Linked DNA regions of Haloterrigena salifodinae. Each later gene encodes a partner of the first gene's protein in a complex. Links are inferred from orthologs where the notes say so. Each region holds a gene or a part of one and is shown on either strand. Other genes may lie near its edges. The genes, in order: rpl7ae and EH209_RS10695.

Region 1 (3,230 bases):
TGGTGCGTGACGACGGCATCCGTCAGTTCGTCCATCGTCGCGACGCCGTCGGGCTGGTCGTAGAGATGGTACAACGTGTATCGGCGACGACGGTTCGAAAGTAGTTCAAAGATGAGATCCAGCGACGGCGTCACCTGAGCCATGAGCTCCGTCGACTCTCCCTCTGTTTCACGCATCCACGAACCACCTACCGTGTGTTACCATTCGAAACCACCACCAGCCTCTACTGCAGCCGTCACATTAGATGTTACGTCTACCTAGAAAAATACATGTACTCGGGCCTGAGTCATATCGGCGGTAAAACGGCGATACAGGGGCGCTCGAGCGAGTTCAGCCGAAGCTCGAAATGAGAAACTCTCGATGAAAACGACGAACGGACGATCGCGGTGATCGCGTTACTCGTAGAGCCACTCGGCGTCGTGCTGATCGTAGTCGATCAGCTCGTCGTCGTCGAAGTGGATCGCGATCTCGCGTTCGTTGGCGCCCTCGTCCTCGTGGTCGGCAGCGTGGACGACGTTCCGACCGAGATCGAGCGCGTAGTCGCCCCGGATCGTTCCGGGTTCGGCCTCGAGGGGGTCGGTCTCACCGATCATCTGGCGGACCTGACGCGTCGCGTCCTGGCCCTCCCAGACCATCGGGACGACCGGTCCCGAGGTGATGAAGTCCACGAGGTCGTCGTAGAACGGTTTGTCCTCGTGTTCACCGTAGTGTTCTTCGGCCCGTTCGCGGGGCATGTTCTCGACCTTGATCCCGACGAGCTTGAGCCCGCGGTCCTCGAGTCGGGAGACGACTTCGCCCACGAGCCCACGCGCGAAGGCGTCGGGCTTGACCATCACGAAGGTTCGCTCGCGGTCACTCATTAGGCCTCACTCTCCTCGGCCTCGGCTTCCTCGGTCTCGTCGACCGCTTCGTCGCCGGCGGACACGTCGTCTTCATCTTCGTCGACGGCGTCCGCTTCGGTCTCGAGATCCTCGTCTTCGCCGGCTTCGACCTGCTCGGTCTGGTCGGCGTCCTCGTCGGCGACCGTCTCGGCCTGGGTGGGGCCCTTGCCGCGGCGGCCTTCCTCGGTCCACTCGAGATCGCGAGGTTCGCGACCGAGCTTGTAGTTCTTCTCGGCCTTCGAGTCGACGAAGTGGAGCACGCTGCCGTCGTTCTTGACGTACATGATGCCCGTGCCGGGCTCGATCTCTTCGCCCGTGTAGTCGCACGTTCGTTTCTCGACCATTGGTTATTGTCCTCCGATGGAGTCCGCCTCGCGGGCGGTCTCGCGAAGTTGGAGTACGTCCCCTTCGCGGACCGGCCCGAGGCAGTTCCGGGTGATGATACGTCCCTGGTTCTCGCCCTCCTGAATACGGCATTTGACCTGCATGGCCTCGCCGTGCATGCCGGTCTTGCCGACGATCTCGATGACCTCGGCGGGCGTGGATCCAGTTTCTTCCTCTTCAGCACTCATCTCTGATCACCTCAGTCGAGGTCCTCGACCTTGTCGGCGATATCTTCGACGTCGTCGGAGGCCTCGCCGGCGTCGACGATCGCTGCGGCGGCCGAGCCGACCTCGAGGCCGGCTGCGTGGCCGACGTCGTCCTGAGTCTCGACGAAGACGACGGGGATGCCCTTCTCCTCGGCGAGGTCGGGCAGGTGCATGACGATCTCTTCGGGGGAGACGTCCTCGGCGACGTAGACGAGCTCGGCGTTGCCGCGCTCGATCGCCTTCGTGGTTTCGTTCGTTCCTTTCTTTACGCGTCCGGTGTCTCGTGCGACCTCGAGGGCCTCGAGGGCGTCCTCTGCGAGGTCGGCTGGGATGTCGGTGTTGACGTAGACTGACATTGGTTGTTCACCTCTCCTACACGTGGGCTCGCGCTCCCCTGCCATTCGGGGCACTGGGCACCCCTGGCCGAAGTAGCTTCGGCGGAAGTCCTGTGAGGCTAGGAGCATCATCAACCCCGCGTAGGGTGTACTACGTCTGTAGCGTTGCCCCCCTTAAAAGCGTGTTCAAACGACCGGAGCCGTGCGACGCGTCCGCACAGAGTAATGATAGTGTTTTGACTAGTACGCTACGGGCGGTGTCTCAGGCCGTTCCCGCGAGGGCCTCGATCTCCGAAGCCAGCTTGCGGCGCAATCGCTCGGCCGCCTCGTCGTCGTAGTCGGTGTGGTACTCCTTCGCCACGCCGTGTTCCGCGAGCATGTAGTGGCGGTCGGGCGCGACATCGTGGCGATCGAGACACTGTTTCGTACACTCGAGCGGGCAGCCGTCGATCGCGACGATTGGCCGGCCCGAGGTCGCGGTGTCGACCAGCGGCGCCACGCCGCCGCCGACGCCGGCGATACAGGACATCTCGGCGACGCCGTCCCGGTCGAGGGAGACGGCCAGATCGTTCGCCAGTTGTGCGGCGCTCGAGCACCCCGAACAGGAGTAGACCAGCGGGAGCTCGTCGTATTCGGTCTCGTCGCTCATCTCAGCCGCTCGTTTCCGGCGAGCGCTCGAGAAGGTGGTCCCGCACATGTGCGCCCCGACAGGTTTCTCGCTCGGCGGCGTATCGACTCTCGTGACAGATCTCAGACCGCACCCGGTCCCGGACGCGGTCGACGCCGAGGCCTGGATGCTTCGCGTGACCGGCGCTGTCGACCGATCGCTTCGCCTCTCCGCGGCGGCCCTCGAGTCGTTCCCCCTCGAGACAGTGACCGACGACTTCGCCTGCGCCGAGGGGTGGGTCGCCGACGGGCTCGCGTGGCGCGGGATTCGCGTCGGGGATCTCCTCGAGCGCGCCGGGCCGTCGGCCGAGGCCGAGCACGCCCTCGTCCGCGCGATGGACGACGACTACGCCTGTTCGTTCCCGCTCGAGACCCTCTCGGACGCGCTGCTCGCGGTCGAACTCGACGGGGAGCCACTGCCGGTCGAACACGGCGGGCCGGCCCGACTCGTTCCGACCGACCCCGACCGCGATTGCTGGGAGAGCCTGAAGTGGGTCTCGGAAATTCGCGTCTGCGAAACGCCGTTTCCGGACGCCGACACCGCGAAGGAGACCGCGCTGTCCCGGCTCGAGTAGGACGGCTCGTCCTTCTCGCTCGTCCGATCGCCGGATCGAGGACAGACCGACCGTTCGGACCGCGGCCGATGGTAGCGACAAATATCCTCGACGTGACCTCCATTTACGTGATTATATGCTAACAATACATGCACTGTAGGCATGACTTCGATAGAAAAGATTACTTTCGCTTGTAATTCACCG
Region 2 (3,191 bases), on another replicon or contig:
CGGGCGAGGGAACGTCGACAAGTTCGGTCGTCGGCTCGGCGACGTCGAAGGAATGGTAGGCCCAGACGCCGAACCCGCCGCCGCCGATCAGCAGGACGACGCTGATCGTGCTCCAGACGACGATCTGGCCGGTTGGTCAGTTCCCGGTCGCGGGCACGTACGGCCAGTCGTTCGTGTAGGAGTGGTCGGAACCGGGACGGTTGGTGTGGGCCATCCAGGCCGTCCAGCAGGCGAAGTCGGCGATTCGGGCGGCCTCCTCGGGCGAGTCGACATAACCCTGCGGAATCCCCCCTCGGGAGCGCCCCCGTAGTAGCGGTCGACGTACGCCTCGCGGAGCCGTCGGTGGGCGTAAACCTCCGCCGCCGAGTACCGGGCGATCTCGCCCTCGGGCGCGTCTGCGTCGAGTTCCCGCTCCACGCGCCGTTCGACAGCCGCCCGGTCGCCTTCCGGAAGGGAGTCGAACGAGTCGCTCTCGCGCTGGCGCGCGTAGTACTCTCGCATGTACTCGGCTTCCAACTCGAGCGCGTCAGCCGTCAGATCGACCCTGAAGTACGAGCCGTTGCCCAGGACCGACCCCTGATTCATGAGCCTGTTGGCCTGGAACGCCTTCTTCCCCGTCCGGACTTGCTTGGCGGTCACGACGGTCTCTCCGTTCGGGCCGCGGATCTCATCAGGGATCGGCGGCGCCCGCTCTCGAGAGACGTAGGTCCCGAGCGTCATCGCGGCGAGGTTGGCGACGAACAGCCCAACGAGCGCCAGCGACCCGGTCGAGTTCGAGCGGAGCGCGTCGAGGCCGCGGAACCGCTCGACTCCATCTGTGCCAGTTCCGTCTCCAGATCCGCCACGAGCGCGGGCAGTTCCTCGGCGAGCGCGCGCTCGAGTTCGTGGCCGACAACTACGGCGTCGCGCTCGAGCAGATCTGTTAGCAGCGATCGACGGGACGGTCCGTCGCGTCGTCCAGTCGCGCACAGAGCCGGGAGCACGCCTCGGCGAGCGGATCGTCGATCGGACGGTCAGTCTCGCCGTCCGAGCGGGCGATGTCGCCCGCGACCGCACTCGAGTCCCGATCCGCGGTACCCGCAGCGCTCGCGGTCTCGTCCGACGCGGCCGATCGCTCGCACAGGACTTCCTCGAGCAGGTCGTCGGCGCTTCGATCGAGCGCGCGCTCGAGGAGGTCGTCGACGGCGCGCTCGGCGACGTCGGTCGCCCGTCGACTCGCCGCGTCGCGAACCTGCGTCGACAGTTCGCCGACCGCTTCGGCGCTCGACTCGAGTCGATCCGTCACGAAGTCGGTCGCTTCCCGGCGGCTGTCCGTCCGAAGACGGCCAGAATCCGGGAGGAGGTTGCTGAAATCCATCGCGTGCTGTCACACCCCATTGCCATGCTATCGGTTCCCAAATGCCGAGGTAAGCGTACAGACGTCAGTCGCCGGTCACTTATTCCCGGGTGACAGTTTCCGCGCCCGATCGACTGACGGCGACGAACCAAACGGGTTTTAAACAGCGCTGCCTTAGCCCACGCCAAGTGAGATAACCATGCAGATGCCACGCCGATTCAATACGTACTGTCCGCACTGCAACGAACACCACGAACACGAAGTCGAAAAGTCCCGAACGGGCCGTTCGAGTGGTCTCAAGTGGGACGCTCGCCGCACCCGGCGAACCACCTCGAGCATCGGTAACTCCGGTCGCTTCTCGAAGGTGCCGGTCGGCGAAAAGCCTACCAAGAAGACCGACCTCAAATACCGCTGCAGCGAGTGCGGCAAGGCCCACCTCCGCGAGGGATGGCGCACCGGCCGACTCGAGTTCCAGGAGTGATTCAAATGGCAGGAAATTTCTACAGCGTTCGATGCAGTGACTGCGAGAACGAACAGACCGTCTTCGGCAAAGCCTCCTCGGAGGTCGCCTGTGCCGTCTGCGGCACGACGCTCGTGCGACCGACCGGCGGCAAAGCCGAGATCGAACACGAGATCGTAGAAACAGTCGAGTCACGATGAAGTACAGCGGCTGGCCCGACCCCGGCGAACTCGTCGTCGGGAAGATCGACGAAATCGAGGACTTCGGCGTCTTCGTCGATCTCGAAGAGTACCGGGACAAGCGCGGCCTGATCCATATCTCCGAGGTCGCCTCGGGATGGATCAAGAACGTCCGCGATCACGTCCGCGAGGGCCAGATCGTCGTCTGCAAGGTCCTCGAGATCGACGAGGAATCCCAGCAGATCGATCTCTCGCTGAAAGACGTCAACGACCACCAGCGCTCCGACAAGATCCAGGAGTGGAAAAACGAGCAGAAAGCCGACAACTGGATGGATATCGCGCTGGGCGAGGACGTCGACGACGAGAGCTACACCGCGATCGCCAACGAGCTGATCGGCGCCCACGGCAGCCTCTACGACGGCTTCAAGCAGGCCGCGATCCACGGCGAGGAAGCCCTCGAGGACACCGATCTCTCCGACGATGAGATCGAGTCGATCGTCGACACGGCTCGCGAGAACGTCTCGGTGCCGTACGTTAACGTCACCGGCTACGTTGACCTCGAGAACCCGTCGCCGAGCGGCGTCGACGGCATCCGCACCGCACTTGAGGCCGCCGAAGGAAACGGCGAAGTGCCAGAAGAAGTCGACCTCGAGGTCAGCTACGTCGGCGCGCCCGAGTACCGCATCGAGGTGCAGGCGCCCAACTACAAGACCGCCGAGAGCCAACTCGAGGAGAGCGCACAGCGCGCGGTCCGGGAGATCGAGTCCGAAGGCGGTTCGGGCGAGTACCACCGTGAGCGTCGCACCGACGACGAGTAACGCATGAAGTCGGATATCCGGGTGTGTTCGGCGTGGCGCGACGCACACGACCGCCCGGTGTATACCCTCTCTGACTCCTGTCCCAACTGCGGCGCCGACGCGGAAAACAGCGCGCCGGCCCCGTTCGATCCGAACGATCCGTACGGCGAGTACCGACGCGCTCTTAAACGTCGCCGTCGCTGATACGGTATGGACGAACTCGAGATCGACGCAGTCGCCGAGGTCGAACTAGACGACCCCGTCCTCGTCGAGGGGCTGCCGGGTGTGGGACACGTCGGAAGCCTCGCCGTCGAGCACCTGCTCGAGGAACTCGAGGCCGACAGCACGCTCGTGCGCCGAGTCTACTCCCAGGAATTTCCGCCGCAGGTGAGCGTCGAAGACGGCGTCACGGACCTCAC

What was found.
Region 2: rpl7ae (region 1) and EH209_RS10695 share a complex: the UniProt entries of both Methanocaldococcus jannaschii proteins name them as parts of the 50S ribosomal subunit. The link is inferred for Haloterrigena salifodinae from one-to-one orthologs.

Annotation. Positions count from the first base shown.
Region 1 is NZ_RQWN01000001.1:650,013-653,242, forward strand. Bases 147-3,058 are described here. They hold rpl7ae (50S ribosomal protein L7Ae), read right to left. Parts: upstream 1,828-3,058; coding sequence 1,465-1,827; downstream 147-1,464. Other genes in these bases: EH209_RS03305 (DUF7344 domain-containing protein), read right to left, coding at 147-176; ndk (nucleoside-diphosphate kinase), read right to left, coding at 396-860; EH209_RS03315 (50S ribosomal protein L24e), read right to left, coding at 860-1,225; EH209_RS03320 (30S ribosomal protein S28e), read right to left, coding at 1,229-1,453; EH209_RS03330 (putative zinc-binding protein), read right to left, coding at 2,069-2,455. Also shown: more of EH209_RS03305, read right to left, coding at 1-146; EH209_RS03340 (VOC family protein), read left to right, coding at 3,189-3,230. UniProt on the Methanocaldococcus jannaschii protein: Multifunctional RNA-binding protein that recognizes the K-turn motif in ribosomal RNA, the RNA component of RNase P, box H/ACA, box C/D and box C'/D' sRNAs.
Region 2 is NZ_RQWN01000002.1:378,669-381,859, reverse strand. The notes cover bases 304-3,176. They hold EH209_RS10695 (50S ribosomal protein L44e), read left to right. Parts: upstream 304-1,535; coding sequence 1,536-1,817; downstream 1,818-3,176. Other genes in these bases: EH209_RS10675 (proteasome assembly chaperone family protein), read left to right, coding at 2,983-3,176; EH209_RS10680 (RNA-protein complex protein Nop10), read left to right, coding at 2,797-2,976; EH209_RS10685 (translation initiation factor IF-2 subunit alpha), read left to right, coding at 1,993-2,793; EH209_RS10690 (30S ribosomal protein S27e), read left to right, coding at 1,823-1,996; EH209_RS24620 (hypothetical protein), read right to left, coding at 923-1,357. In the rest of the region: more of EH209_RS24625, read right to left, coding at 88-303; more of EH209_RS10675, read left to right, coding at 3,177-3,191. UniProt on the Methanocaldococcus jannaschii protein: Binds to the 23S rRNA.